One region of the Streptomyces sp. NPDC093598 genome, then DNA from elsewhere that is predicted to be linked to it. Evidence: riboswitches for the same ligand, from Rfam matches in the RefSeq annotation. Region 1 holds a riboswitch; the other holds the start of a gene.
The links. Region 1 has a riboswitch for thiamine pyrophosphate ahead of thiC (phosphomethylpyrimidine synthase ThiC). Riboswitches for the same ligand answer to the same signal wherever they lie in the genome.

Region 1 (6,999 bases):
GTCGGTGCCGAGGAGGACGAGGACAACAGCGACCCGGTCATCGAGGGACCGCACGTCTACGCCGACGGACTCGCCATCGCGATGGACGGCGGCGTGACCATGGCCGGAAAGCTGCTGGTCCAGCAACTGCCGCTGGATGCGTGAACGTTTACCGGGCAGGCGTTCCCGGTCGGAGGACCGGCCCGGTGACGGGTCAATTTCGGTAAACCCCCTGTCACCGCATACCGTCACCGCTCTACCATCGGCTTATCCGTAGCAGGCTCCCCTCCGTTTCTGCCCGACGGCTCGTCAGCATGCCGAGCCCCAAGCCCTACGGAGCATCGGGGGATGCACATGAACAGCGTTCCGCAGCACCTGCTGAGCGAGGACCGCCAGGAATACGAGCGGATCCTCGATGAGGCGCTGCGCTCCGCACCACACCGTCCCGAACTGGCCGCTGTCGGACAGCGGCTCAACCCCGAACAGCTGCGCACCATGGCGCTGAACGCCACCGCGCTCATCACGGCCGCCGCGTCGACCGAGTACCAGTACTACGTCAAGGTCCGCGACGAACTGCGTCAGCCGGCGTCGTCCGCCTCGACGGCCGTGCGCGAGTCCGGTTCCTCCGAGCCGGGTGCGGGCGCGTCGGGGCTCGCCGCCACCATGGGCGTCGCCGAGGCCACCGGCGCGGGCGCCGTCGCCGTCGTCGCCGTCCTCGCACCCGTCCTGGCCGGAACCGCGGCGGCGATCTTCCTGCTCGTCGGCTACATCCTGCAGATGCTCGACCCCGAGCAGGGATTCGCCCGGACCATGCTCACCACGGGCTGGGTGTTCGGCGCCGTGACCGCGGTGGCGATCCTTGTCGCCGCGGTGGGACTGCTGCTCACGGCCCTGCGGAACAAGCCCACGGCCGAAGGCGGGCCGTACGGCGAGCTGCTGGAGGAAGTGGCCCGGGCCAAGGAGGCCTGGCACGATGCGCTGCTGGAACGCGGCGTCCTGCCCTTCCTGCGGGAAGCACTCGTCGACCCCGGCGCGGCCGCCGCGCTGCACCCCACGCCCTCGTCCACGCCGGTCAGCCGCATGCCGCACCTCGGCTACGACCGCCCGGGGTTCACCAGCCCGGACGACGGCGACCGCGGCTCGCGCCCCAGCTTCAGCAGTCCGGACTACACCAGCCCGGACTTCGGAGGACCGGAGCATCAGCCGGAGTAGCCGTCGGATCCCGTCCGAGCAGGCACCTCCCACAGGCCGGGGGACCATCGGCCCCCGGGCCTGTGCGCGGCCGGGTCAGTCCGCGATGGGCAGGTACACACGGTTCCCGCTGGCCGCGAACTCCTTCGACTTCAGGGCCATGCCCTCCTCGATCTCGGTCCGGGTGCCGCCGTGTTCACGGCGGATGTCCTGTGAGATCTTCATGCTGCAGAACTTGGGACCGCACATCGAGCAGAAGTGAGCCGTCTTGGCCGGCTCGGCGGGCAGGGTCTCGTCGTGGAACTCCCGTGCCGTGTCCGGGTCGAGGGCCAGGTTGAACTGGTCCTCCCACCGGAACTCGAAACGGGCGTCGGAGAGGGCGTCGTCCCACTCCTGCGCACCCGGGTGTCCCTTGGCGAGGTCGGCTGCGTGGGCGGCGATCTTGTAGGTGATGACGCCGGTCTTGACGTCGTCACGGTTCGGCAGGCCCAGGTGCTCCTTGGGCGTCACGTAACACAGCATCGCCGTGCCCCACCAGGCGATCATCGCGGCGCCGATGCCGGAGGTGATGTGGTCGTACGCCGGGGCGACGTCCGTGGTCAGCGGGCCGAGCGTATAGAACGGAGCTTCATCGCAGATCTCCTGCTGAAGGTCGATGTTCTCCTTGATCTTGTGCATCGGGACGTGGCCCGGGCCCTCGATCATGGTCTGAACGTTGAAACGCTTCGCGATCCGGTTGAGTTCCCCGAGTGTGCGCAGCTCCGCGAACTGCGCCTCGTCGTTGGCGTCCGCGATCGAGCCGGGCCTGAGGCCGTCGCCGAGCGAGTACGTGACGTCGTACGCGGCGAGGATTTCGCAGAGCTCCTCGAAGTTCTCGTACAGGAACGACTCCTTGTGGTGCGCGAGGCACCAGGCGGCCATGATCGAACCGCCGCGGGAGACGATGCCGGTCTTGCGGTTCGCCGTCAGGGGCACGTACGCCAGACGCACGCCCGCGTGGACCGTCATGTAATCCACGCCCTGCTCGGCCTGTTCGATGACCGTGTCCTTGTAGATCTCCCAGGTCAGCTCTTCGGCCCGGCCGTCGACCTTCTCCAGGGCCTGGTAGAGCGGCACGGTGCCGATGGGGACGGGAGAGTTGCGCAGCACCCACTCGCGGGTGGTGTGGATGTTGCGGCCGGTGGACAGGTCCATGACCGTGTCGGCGCCCCAGCGGGTCGCCCAGGTCATCTTCTCCACCTCCTCCTCGATGGAGGACGTCACCGCCGAGTTGCCGATGTTGGCGTTGACCTTCACCAGGAACCGCTTGCCGATGATCATCGGCTCGATCTCCGGGTGGTTGACGTTGGCCGGCAGCACAGCCCGGCCGGCGGCGATCTCGTCGCGCACGACCTCGGGCGACACGTTCTCCCGGATGGCGACGTACTCCATCTCGGGCGTGATCTCGCCGCGGCGGGCGTACGCGAGTTGCGTGACCGCCTGTCCCTCCCTGCCGCGGCGCGGCTGGCGCGGCCGGCCGGGGAAGACCGCGTCCAGGTTGCGGAGACCGCCGCGGGGCGAGGTGTGCTTGATGCCGTCGTCCTCGGGGCGGACGGGGCGGCCCGCGTACTCCTCGGTGTCACCGCGGGCGATGATCCAGTTCTCGCGCAGCGGCGCCAGGCCCCTGCGGACGTCGGTGTCGACGAGTGGATCGGTGTACGGACCCGACGTGTCGTACAGCGTGATCGACTGGCCGTTGGTGAGGTGCACCTGACGGACCGGCACGCGCAGGTCGGGGCGGGTGCCCTCGACGTACGCCTTGTGCCAGCCGATGGACTTTCCGGCCTCCTCGGACTTCTCGTCCTGAACGGAGGCAGGCGTGCGTGCGTCCTTGCTGGTCATCAGACCTACTCCCTACGCCGGCATTACCCGGTAACAGGTTCGGCGGTCGACGCAGCGGTTTCCGTCCGGCGACGTTTCGTGTGAAACATCACTCGACTCCGGCGATGTTTCATGTGAAACATCGCTGGGACGGAGGTCAGCGCCCTCTCAGCCCGGTGCTCCGAGCTCCCGCGTGTACAAAAGGTGCCCCCACGCTAGCGGCAATTCTGGCGCGGTGAACAGAGGGCCCCCCTCGTTCTTGCGATGATCGGTCGGTGACCACGACGCAGCGTCCCCCCTACCCACCACCCGAGCCGCCCCGCGGATCCGGCGCCGGAAACGGCGACGGCCGTGGCAACGGCCATGGTTTCGCCACCGGGGCCGGGAGAGAGCCGACCAGGGGGCAGAGCCCTGCGCCCGGGTACGGGCGTGGCTCGGATTTCGCCCCCGGGGGCGGCGGCGAACGTGGTCCCGGCTCCGACAGCGAGTACGGCTCGGGTACCGGCGGAGAGTACCGCTCGGGCTCCGGCGGTGAGCGTGGTCCCGGCTCCGGCGGTGAGTACCGCTCGGGTACCGGCGGTGCATACGGTTCCCGTCCCAGCGGTGAGTACGGGCCGGGCTCCGGTGGCGGCCAGGGTGGCGGCTATTCCGGTGGCGGCCACGGCGGTCCCGTCGGGGGGCAGGGCCCCGGCCCCCGTGGCGGGCACGATTCAGGGTCGGGCGGAGGTGATGGGCACGGCCACGGTGGAGGCGACGGGCACGGTGGAGGCGACGGGCACGGTGGAGGCGACGGGCACGGAGGGCACGGCCCCGGCTCCGCACCGGGTGGCGGGCATGGACACTCGCACAACCACGGTCCGGCCACGCCCGTCTCCATGCACCTGCGCAAGGTCATCGCGGCGGTCCTGATCCCGTTCGCCGTGGCGGTGCTGGTCGGTCTCGCCGTGCTGTGGCCGGGCGGCGCCCCGGCGCACGAGCGCACCGGCGTCGGCTTCGACCGGCAGACGCAGGATGCCACGGTCACCAAGGTGGTCGAGGTGAGCTGCAGGGAGGCCGGCGCCTCGGGCGTTCCGCCGACCGGCGACACCTCCACCGCGGAGGGTTCCTCGGCGGTGCAGCAGGAGAAGGGCACCTGCAAGCGGGCGACGATCCGGGTCGACAGCGGCGACGACAAGGGCCGTACGTTCACTGAGATCGTCCAGCCGGACCAGTCCCGCCAGTTGCACGAGGGCCAGGAGGTCGTGGTCGCCTACGAGCCCTCGGCACCGAAGGACCTGCAGTACTCGGTCACCGACATCAACCGCCGTCTGCCCATGGCGCTGCTCGCCGGCATCTTCGCGCTCGCCGTCGTGGTCGTCGGGCGGCTGCGGGGGGTCATGGCCCTGGTGGCGCTGGCCATGAGCTTCCTGGTGCTGAACTTCTTCATCCTGCCCGCGATCCTGCAGGGCTCGAACCCCTTGGTCGTGGCGGTGGTGGGCGCGAGCGCCATCATGCTCATCGCCCTGTACCTGTGTCACGGCCTGTCGGCCCGGACTTCCGTGGCGGTGCTCGGCACCCTCATCTCCCTGCTGCTGATCGGCATCCTGGGCTCGGTGTTCATCGACTGGGCCGCGCTCACCGGCAACACCGACGACAACACCGGCCTGATCCACGGCCTCTACCCGACGATCGACATGAGCGGTCTGCTGCTGGCCGGCGTCATCATCGGCTCGCTGGGCGTACTCGACGACGTGACGGTCACGCAGACATCGGCGGTCTGGGAGCTGCACGAGGCCAATCCGTCGATGGGCTGGCGCGGGCTCTACCGCGCGGGCATCCGGATCGGCCGCGATCACATCGCCTCGGTCGTCAACACGCTCGTCCTCGCCTACGCGGGTGCGGCGCTGCCGCTGCTGCTGCTGTTCTCGATCGCGCAGAGCAGTGTGGGGACGGTCGCCAACAGCGAGCTGGTCGCGGAGGAGATCGTGCGCACACTGGTCGGTTCGATCGGCCTGGTCGCTTCGGTGCCGGTCACCACGGCCCTGGCGGCGCTGGTCGTCTCGGCCGACCGCCCCGGAGCGGAGCCCGCCCCGGAGGCCTCCGTGGCGGCACGCGGGGGGAGGGGGAGGCGCCGCAAGCGCTGACGCGTCCGCGTGGCGGAGGCCTGTGCACAGCATCGGGCGCAGCGGATGAAGCGGCCCCGCGCTCAGGCCGCTCCGCTGTGCGACGCCCGGCCCCGGGGAGCGGCGCCGACTCCGAGCGACTCGGCCTCAGGCCCCCTCCCGGACGTCGGGGCCTCGCGGCGTCCCGCACATCAGTGAACTCGGCAGCGCCTCGCACACCCGTCGTCTCGGCAGCGTCCGGCATGTCCGTCGTCTCGGCCGCGTGCAGCACATCCACCGCCCCGCGGGCGTCCCGCACACCCGCCGCCTCGGCCGCGCCGCACATTCGCCGGCCGGTTCGCGCCGCGCCTCCCGGCGCATCAACCGCAGCGGCCGGGCCTCCTCCGGCGGAAAGAGCCCCTGCCCCACCGCGAGAAGATCGCCCGGTCATACGAAGATCGCAGGAAGAAGCGTTCCTGCACAGCTCGGCGGCATCCGGTGAAGCGTTACTCCACCGTGCCGCCGGATCCATGTGTCAGCCGGCGCCCTGCTCGGCGAGGATGCGGTCCAAGGCCTCGTCCAAGTGGGCGTCGAAGTCGGCGAGTGAGCCCTCCTGGCCCAGCGGCACCAGCTTGTCCGTACGGTCGAGGAAAGCGACGAGCGGTGCCGTCGACGACCGGAACAACGCCTGGTCGCTGCCCACCTGAAGCCGGATCAACACCTCGCCCAACGCGTCGGGGTCGACGGGCGTGACCCGCACATCGCCCTCCCCGCACGGCCGGCCGACCCCGTCGATCAGCAACTCCCGCCCAAAAGCCCACGTCACCGGGGCATCACCGGGCAAGTGGAAAGTCAGCCGGACGGCATAGGGATCACTGGACTCATAGCGCAGCTCCACCGGAATGCGGAAGGAGAGCTCCTCGGACACGAGAAAGCTCATCATGACCTCTGCTTGTACGGACTCGCGCATCGATAACCCCGTCATTCGCCGTGACTGGCCGGGAACGAACCTCTGACACTTGGTGGAATCTTGCTGAACGTACACAGCAGATCACAAGGAGTGAGTTTTCACATACTGATAGAGAGCGCGAGCGAGCCGAGCACGCGCCCCATCTCGGCCTGCAACTGCCGGGCCGCGGGCAGCAACCGGTCGGCCTGGTGTGCGGGGAGTGAGATGGCCATCGTCGCGGCCGTGGTGCCGAGGGTGAGCGGAATCGCGGCGCAGACCGTGCCCAGGGCGTACTCCTGACGCTCGATCACCGGTTCCATGCGCCGGATCCGCTCCAAACGCCGGAGCAGGCTGTGGTTGTCGCGCACCGTGTACGGCGTGAGGGGCTGCACCGGGTAGCGGTCGAGGTGGTCACGGCGCGCGTCCTCGTCCAGCTGGGACAGCAGGCACTGCCCGACGGCGTGCGCGTGCCCGGTCTCCCGGAAGTCGGCCCACTCCTCGACCGCCGGGTTGCCCGGGGTGTCGGAGACGCACATGACCTCGACCTCGCCCTCGCGGTACACCGCGTAGTACACGGGGACGCCCAGGACGTCCCGCCAGTGCGCGAGCGCGTCGACGACCGTGCTGCGACGTTTCTGCCGCGCTCCGCTGCTGCTCAGCCGCTCCGCCGCCGCGCCGAGGAAGAACAGGCCCTTGTCCCGGCGCAGATAGCCCTCGTGCACGAGCGTGCGCAGCAGGTGATAGGTCGTGGGCAGCGCCAGCCCGGTCTCACGGGCCAGTTGCTTGGCGGGGGCGCCGTACTCGTGCACGGCGACGGTCTCCAGCAGGCGCATCGCGCGCTGCACGGATCCGATGAGGGTCGGCGGAGGTGCCGGTGTGGAGGGGGCCGGTGGCCCGGAGGATGCCGCCGACCGGGGTTGCGCGGGGACGGCGCGGAGG
Region 2 (6,999 bases), on a different contig from region 1:
TCGCCCTCCAGGACTTCCTGGAGAAGGTGGGCGTGGACTGCCGGGTGCAGACCGCCATCACCATGGGCCAGGTCGCCGAGCCGTACATCCCGCTGCGCGCCGTGCGGCACCTGGAGAAGGGCCGTGTGGTCATCTTCGGTGCCGGGATGGGCATGCCGTACTTCTCCACCGACACCACCGCCGCCCAGCGCGCCCTGGAGATCGACGCCGAGGCGCTGCTGATGGGCAAGAACGGCGTGGACGGGGTCTACGACTCCGACCCCAAGACCAACCCCGACGCGGTGAAGTTCGATCACCTCGGCTACGGCGAGGTCATCACGCGCGATCTGAAGGTCGCCGACGCCACGGCCGTGACGCTGTGCCGCGACAACAAGCTCCCGATCGTGGTCTTCGAGCTGCTGGCGGAGGGCAACATCGGACGCGCCGTCAAGGGTGAGAAGATCGGCACGCTGGTGGGGGACCCCGGCAGCCGGGACTGACACCCCGGGAACAACCCCGTCCGGGGGACGGACGGGACGGAGCCGGGCCGGGGGATGGACAATGTCCTGCCGGTCGGGAACCGTGCAGGAAGAAGACGCGACGCAGCCGGCCGCCGCCCCACATGGAACCGCAGCCGGGCCTACTCAAGACACGCAGGAGCAAGTGGTGATCGAAGAGACCCTCCTCGAGGCCGAGGAGAAGATGGAGAAGGCCGTCGTGGTCGCCAAGGAGGACTTCGCCGCGATCCGCACCGGCCGTGCGCACCCGGCGATGTTCAACAAGATCGTGGCCGACTATTACGGCGCGCCGACGCCGATCAACCAGCTGGCCTCGTTCTCCGTGCCCGAGCCGCGTATGGCCGTGGTGACCCCCTTCGACAAGAGCGCGCTGCGCAACATCGAGCAGGCGATCCGCGACTCCGACCTGGGCGTCAACCCGAGCAACGACGGCAACATCATCCGTGTGGTGTTCCCCGAGCTGACCGAGGAGCGCCGCCGCGAGTACATCAAGGTCGCCAAGGGCAAGGGCGAGGACGCGAAGATCTCGATTCGCTCCGTGCGCCGCAAGGCCAAGGAGGCCATCGACAAGCTGATCAAGGACGGCGAGGTCGGCGAGGACGAGGGCCGCCGTGCGGAGAAGGAGCTCGACGACACCACCGCGAAGTACGTCGCGCAGGTGGACGAGCTCCTGAAGCACAAGGAAGCGGAGCTGCTCGAGGTCTGATGAACGACTCTTCCTGGGGGGCGCCGCCACAGGCCGGGTACTGGGGGCCCACCGACCAAGGGCATGGTCATGGGCACGTCCAGGGTCCAGGCCACGGGCACGTCCAGAGGGCCGCTCCGGCGGGTCCCGCATACGATGCGTATGAAGCGCCTCAGACTCGCCCCATGCCCATCGTGCCCGACGTGACCGCATTCGGCGGTAACCAGGATGACGACCGGGGGGCTGCTCGGCTGAGCGGCCGCCCGGTCCGAAACGACACGAATCCGGAGCCCATGCCCGACGCCTCGCAGCCGGCGCCCAAGCCGCCGAAGAAGAGCGCGGGTCGCGATCTGAGTGCCGCGATAGGGGTCGGCGTCGGGCTCGGTGCGGTGATCGTCGCGTCGCTGTTCGTCGTCAAGGCCGTGTTCGTCGGCGTCGTCGCGGTGGCCGTGGTGGTGGGCCTGTGGGAGCTGACCAAGCGGCTGGAGGAACGCAAGGGCATCCGGGCGCCCCTCGTGCCGCTCGCGCTCGGCGGTGCCGCCATGGTCATCGCCGGGTACGTGCGGGGCGCCGAGGGCGCGTGGGTGGCGATGGCGCTCACCGCACTGGCCGTCCTGGCCTGGCGCATGACCGAACCGCCCGAGGGCTACCTGAGGGACGTCACGGCGGGCGTCTTCGCGGCGTTCTACGTGCCGTTCCTCGCGACCTTCGTCGCGATGATGCTGACCGCGGACGACGGGCCGCAGCGGGTGCTCACCTTCCTGCTGCTCACGGTCGTCAGCGACACCGGGGCCTACGCCGTCGGCTGGCGGTTCGGCCGGCACAAGCTCGCCCCGCGCATCAGCCCCGGCAAGACCCGCGAGGGCCTGCTCGGCGCGGTCTCCTTCGCCATGGTCGCGGGGGCACTGTGCATGCAGTTCCTCATCGACGACGGTGCCTGGTGGCAGGGCTTGGTGCTGGGCCTCGCGGTCGCGGTCACCGCCACGCTCGGCGACCTCGGCGAGTCCATGATCAAGCGGGACCTCGGCATCAAGGACATGGGCACGCTGCTGCCGGGCCACGGCGGCATCATGGACCGGCTCGACTCGCTGCTGCCCACGGCTCCGGTGGTGTGGCTGCTGCTCGTGCTGTTCGTCGGGTCCGGCTGAAGCGACCTTCGACGGCGAGCCCCTGCCCCGCCGGGCAGGGGCTCGCCGTCGTCTCGGGGAGACGCCCGAGGGCCTGAAGTGGGACGATGCAGATGTACCTCCCAAAGGAGGCCATCATGGCCATCATCCGAGAGAGTATCGACGTCGACCGCCGTCCCGAGGAGGTCTACCAGTACGTCATGGACGCTCCGCGCATGCCGGAGTGGCAGTTGAGCGCCGTGTCCGCGGAGCGCCTAAACGAGGGGCCCGTCGGCGTCGGCACCAAGGTCCGGGTGACCCGGCACATCGGCCGCCGCGTCATGCCGATGACCATGGAGGTCACCGAGTACGATCCGCCGCACAGCTGGGGCATGCGCGGCGTCGACGGGCCGGTCCGGGCTCAGGTGCACGGCGAGGTCGAGCCCTACGACGAGGGCCGCCGCTCGCGCGTCACGATCGACATCGACTTCGAGGGCCACGGCATGGGCAAGGTCCTGGTCCCGCTCGTCGTACGCCCCCAGGTCCGCAAGGAACTCCCGCGCAACGAGCAACTCCTCAAGGACCGGCTCGAGCACACGGGCGAGTAGAGCGCCCCGCCCCCGGCGGCTCCGACGGCTCGGCTGAGCGCCGCCGGGGGAACCTCCAGCCGTTCCGGCGCAGCTTGAAGACGACGAACACCCCGCACAGGGCCCACACCCCGAGGAAGGCCCACTTGAACCACGGGGGGCCTTGCCACTTTTCCGCCAGGTGCATCGAAGCCGTGTAGAAGGACATCATTGCTCGCGCGTGCCCGGCGTCATGCGCAGGAACACTCGGTTCCGCGAGGCTGAGCGAATCCTCGGTTCCTGTCTGCCGTGCGTCTGGACCGCTTTCGGTCCCACGAACGCGGCGATCCACTGGCTGTCGACCGAGCGCCGGACCCGGCACGACCTCGAAGTGACGCGAGCGTTCAGCAGCGGTGATCGCGGCAACCGAGCACGTCGGGCGGTCCTGAGCCGTGCGAAGCCGACCAACGCTGACAGGTGGCACCCACGGGTGACCGCCCCCACCCCACTCCGGCCTGGGCAACCGGAGTTGATCTGCGACACTGGGAGGGTTATGCCTGCACCCGGAGAACTCACTTTCGTCGCCCCCCGCGGAGCCAAGAAGCCGCCGCGGCATCTCGCCGATCTCACTCCTGCCGAGCGCAAGGAGGCCGTCGCCGCTGTCGGGGAGAAGCCGTTTCGTGCCAAGCAGCTCTCGCAGCACTACTTCGCGCGGTACGCGCATGATCCGGAGCAGTGGACCGACATTCCGGCCGGTGCTCGCGGGCGGCTGCAGGAGGCGCTGCTGCCCGAGCTGATGACCGTCGTGCGGCATCTGTCGACCGACCAGGGCACCACTCGTAAGACGCTGTGGCGGCTGTTCGACGGGACGCTCGTCGAGTCGGTGCTGATGCGCTACCCGGACCGGGTGACCATGTGCATCAGCTCGCAGGCCGGATGCGGTATGAACTGCCCGTTCTGCGCGACCGGGCAGGCCGGGCTGGACCGCAATCTGTCCACAGCCGAGATCGTGCACCAGATCGTGGACGGCATGCGGGCCCTGCGGGACGGGGAGGTGCCCGGCGGTCCCGCGCGGCTCAGCAACATCGTCTTCATGGGCATGGGTGAGCCGCTCGCCAACTACAACCGGGTCATCGGATCCATCCGGCGGCTCACCGATCCTGAGCCCGATGGCCTCGGCCTGTCCCAGCGCGGCATCACCGTCTCCACCGTCGGGCTCGTCCCGGCCATTCACCGGTTCTCCGACGAGGGCTTCAAGTGCCGCCTCGCCATCTCGCTGCACGCCCCCGACGACGAGCTGCGCGACACCCTCGTCCCCGTGAACACGCGCTGGAAGGTCCGCGAGGTGCTGGACGCCGGCTTCGAGTACAGCGCCAAGTCCGGGCGGCGGCTGTCCATCGAGTACGCGCTGATCCGGGACATCAACGACCAGGCGTGGCGCGGTGACCGGCTCGGCCGGATGCTCAAGGGCAGGCCGGTGCACGTCAACCTCATTCCGCTGAATCCGACGCCCGGGTCGAAGTGGACGGCCTCCCGGCCGGAGGACGAGAAGGCGTTCGTGGAGGCCATCGCCGCGCATGGTGTGCCGGTGACGATCCGGGACACTCGTGGTCAGGAGATCGACGGGGCGTGTGGTCAGCTCGCCGCCACCGAACGGTAGTCTGACCGCCGTAAGAACATCTGCATATTCCGACAGGGGAGCGCCACAGCGCTGAGAGTGCGGCACACGGCCGCAGACCCTCCGAACCTGGCCCAGGTCATTCTGGGTAGGGAGATCGGTCACCACTCGAGCTGTTGCGTCCTGCCCGGGACCCCGGAAGTCCCGGGCAGGACCGCGTCTTCTCCTGGTCACTCCAGGAGGAATCCAGTGAACATCAACGCAAAGCGGCTGACGGCGGCGGTCGTCGGACTCGGCATGGCCGGCACGCTCGCCGCGTGCGGGTCGTCCGACGGCGGTCAGGGGTCCGGTGACTCCAAGACCGTGACGCTCGTCAGCCACGACTCGTGGGCCGCGTCCAAGGACGTCATCGCGGCCTTCGAGAAGCAGTCCGGCTACAAGGTCGACGTCCTGAAGGACGGCGATGCCGGGCAGGCCGTGAACAAGGCCATCCTGACCAAGGACAACCCGCAGGGTGACGTCTTCTTCGGCGTCGACAACACCCTGCTGTCCCGCGCCCTCGACAACGGCCTCTTCCAGCCGTACGAGGCGAAGGGCTCCGACCGGATCAAGGCCGAGTACCGGGTCGATCAGGAACAGCATCGCGTCACGCCCGTCGACACCGGCGACATCTGCGTGAACTACGACAAGAAGTACTTCGCCGATCACAAGCTGGAACCGCCGCGGAGCTTCGACGATCTCGTCAAGCCGCAGTACAGGAACCTGCTCGTGACCGAGAACGCCTCCGCCTCCTCGCCCGGGCTCGGCTTCCTGCTCGGCACCGCCGCGAAGTACGGGGACGCCGGCTGGGAGGGCTACTGGAAGAAGCTCAAGGCCAACGGCGTGAAGGTCGTCGACGGCTGGGAGCAGGCCTACAACGAGGAGTTCTCCGGCTCGGCCGGCGGCAAGAAGGCCAAGGGCGACCGGCCGCTCGTCGTGTCGTACGCCTCCTCGCCGCCCGCCGAGGTCGTCTTCGCCGACCCGAAGCCGAGCACGGCGCCGACCGGGGTCGCCGAGGGCACCTGCTTCCGGCAGGTCGAGTACGCGGGGCTGCTCAGCAACGCGAAGAACACCAAGGGCGGCAAGGCGTTCCTGGACTTCCTGATCAGCGAGCGGTTCCAGCAGGACATGCCGCTCAACATGTTCGTGTACCCGGTGCGCGAGGGCGCCCAGGTGCCGCCGGAGTTCGTGCAGTACGGGCCGCAGGCGAAGGACCCCGAGACCATGGACCCGGCGAAGATCGCCGACCATCGCGACCAGTGGGTCAAGTCGTGGACCTCACTCGTACTGAAGTAGCCGTTCGGAGGCGGGGCGCGGCGGCGCGGTTCGGTCTGCTGGCCGTGCCGGTCGCGTTCTTCGCCGTCTTCTTCGCCTACCCCGTCGCCGCGATCGTCGCGCGCGGTCTGAAGGCCGACGGGACCTGGCACCTCGCACGGATCGGGGAGGTGCTGGCGCAGTCCGACGTCCGGCACGTCCTGTGGTTCACCACCTGGCAGGCGCTGGTCTCCACCGCGCTCACCCTGCTCGTCGCGCTGCCCGGCGCGTACGTCTTCGCGCGCTTCGACTTCCCGGGCAAGCAGGTCCTGCGGGCGGTGGTGACCGTGCCGTTCGTGCTGCCGACGGTCGTCGTCGGTACGGCGTTCCTGGCGCTGGTCGGGCGGGGCGGGCTGCTCGACGAGCTGTGGGGCGTACGGCTGGACACCACCGTGTGGGCGATCCTGCTCGCGCACGTCTTCTTCAACTACGCGGTCGTCGTCCGGACGGTCGGCGGGCTCTGGGGGCAGCTGGACCCGCGGCAGGAGGAGGCCGCCCGGATGCTCGGGGCGTCCCCGCTGAAGGCCTGGCGGCAGGTCACCCTGCCCGCGCTCGCCCCGGCCGTGGCCGCCGCCGCACTCATGGTCTTCCTGTTCACCTTCACCTCCTTCGGCGTCGTGCAGATCCTCGGCGGGCCCACCTTCTCCACCCTGGAGGTGGAGATCTACCGGCAGACGTCCGAGATCTTCGACCTGTCCACGGCCGCCGTGCTGACGCTGATCCAGTTCGTCGCGGTGGGCGCGATCCTCGCCCTGCACGCCTGGACCGTGCGGCGGCGGGAGACCGCGCTGCGGCTGGTGGACGCGTCCGTGACCGCGCGCCGGCCGCGCGGCGCGGGGCAGTGGGCGCTGCTGGGCGGGGTTCTCGTCACCGTCGCCGTGCTGCTCGTGCTGCCGCCGGCCGTGCTGGTGCAGCGGTCCCTCGGTGCGCCGGGCTTTGGCTACTACCGGGCGCTGACCAGCGAGGACGGGGGAGTGTTCCTGGTCCCGCCGATCGAGGCGATCGGCAACTCGCTGGCGTACGCCGTCGCCGCCACGCTCATCGCCGTGGCGATCGGAGGGCTCGCCGCGGTCGCGCTCACCCGCCGGGACGCCGGGCGGTTCGTGCGCGGCTTCGACGCGCTGCTGATGCTGCCGCTCGGGGTGTCCGCGGTGACCGTCGGCTTCGGGTTCCT

Region 2: another riboswitch for thiamine pyrophosphate. It lies ahead of ACIRDU_RS26320 (thiamine ABC transporter substrate binding subunit); the one in region 1 lies ahead of thiC (phosphomethylpyrimidine synthase ThiC).

Annotation. Positions count from the first base shown of each region.
Region 1 covers NZ_JBIWIV010000003.1:182,389-189,387, forward strand. Annotated here, with positions in the region: gene ACIRDU_RS12625 (metallophosphoesterase) at 1-144, shown strand, start outside; gene ACIRDU_RS12630 (hypothetical protein) at 328-1,191, shown strand; gene thiC (phosphomethylpyrimidine synthase ThiC) at 1,267-3,051, opposite strand; TPP riboswitch at 3,044-3,233, opposite strand; gene ACIRDU_RS12640 (YibE/F family protein) at 3,906-5,153, shown strand; gene ACIRDU_RS12645 (SsgA family sporulation/cell division regulator) at 5,647-6,081, opposite strand; gene ACIRDU_RS12650 (IclR family transcriptional regulator) at 6,180-6,905, opposite strand.
Region 2 covers NZ_JBIWIV010000010.1:96,653-103,651, forward strand. Annotated here, with positions in the region: gene pyrH (UMP kinase) at 1-479, shown strand, start outside; gene frr (ribosome recycling factor) at 646-1,203, shown strand; gene ACIRDU_RS26305 (phosphatidate cytidylyltransferase) at 1,203-2,330, shown strand; gene ACIRDU_RS26310 (SRPBCC family protein) at 2,447-2,896, shown strand; gene rlmN (23S rRNA (adenine(2503)-C(2))-methyltransferase RlmN) at 3,408-4,514, shown strand; TPP riboswitch at 4,539-4,645, shown strand; gene ACIRDU_RS26320 (thiamine ABC transporter substrate binding subunit) at 4,770-5,807, shown strand; gene ACIRDU_RS26325 (ABC transporter permease) at 5,846-6,999, shown strand, end outside.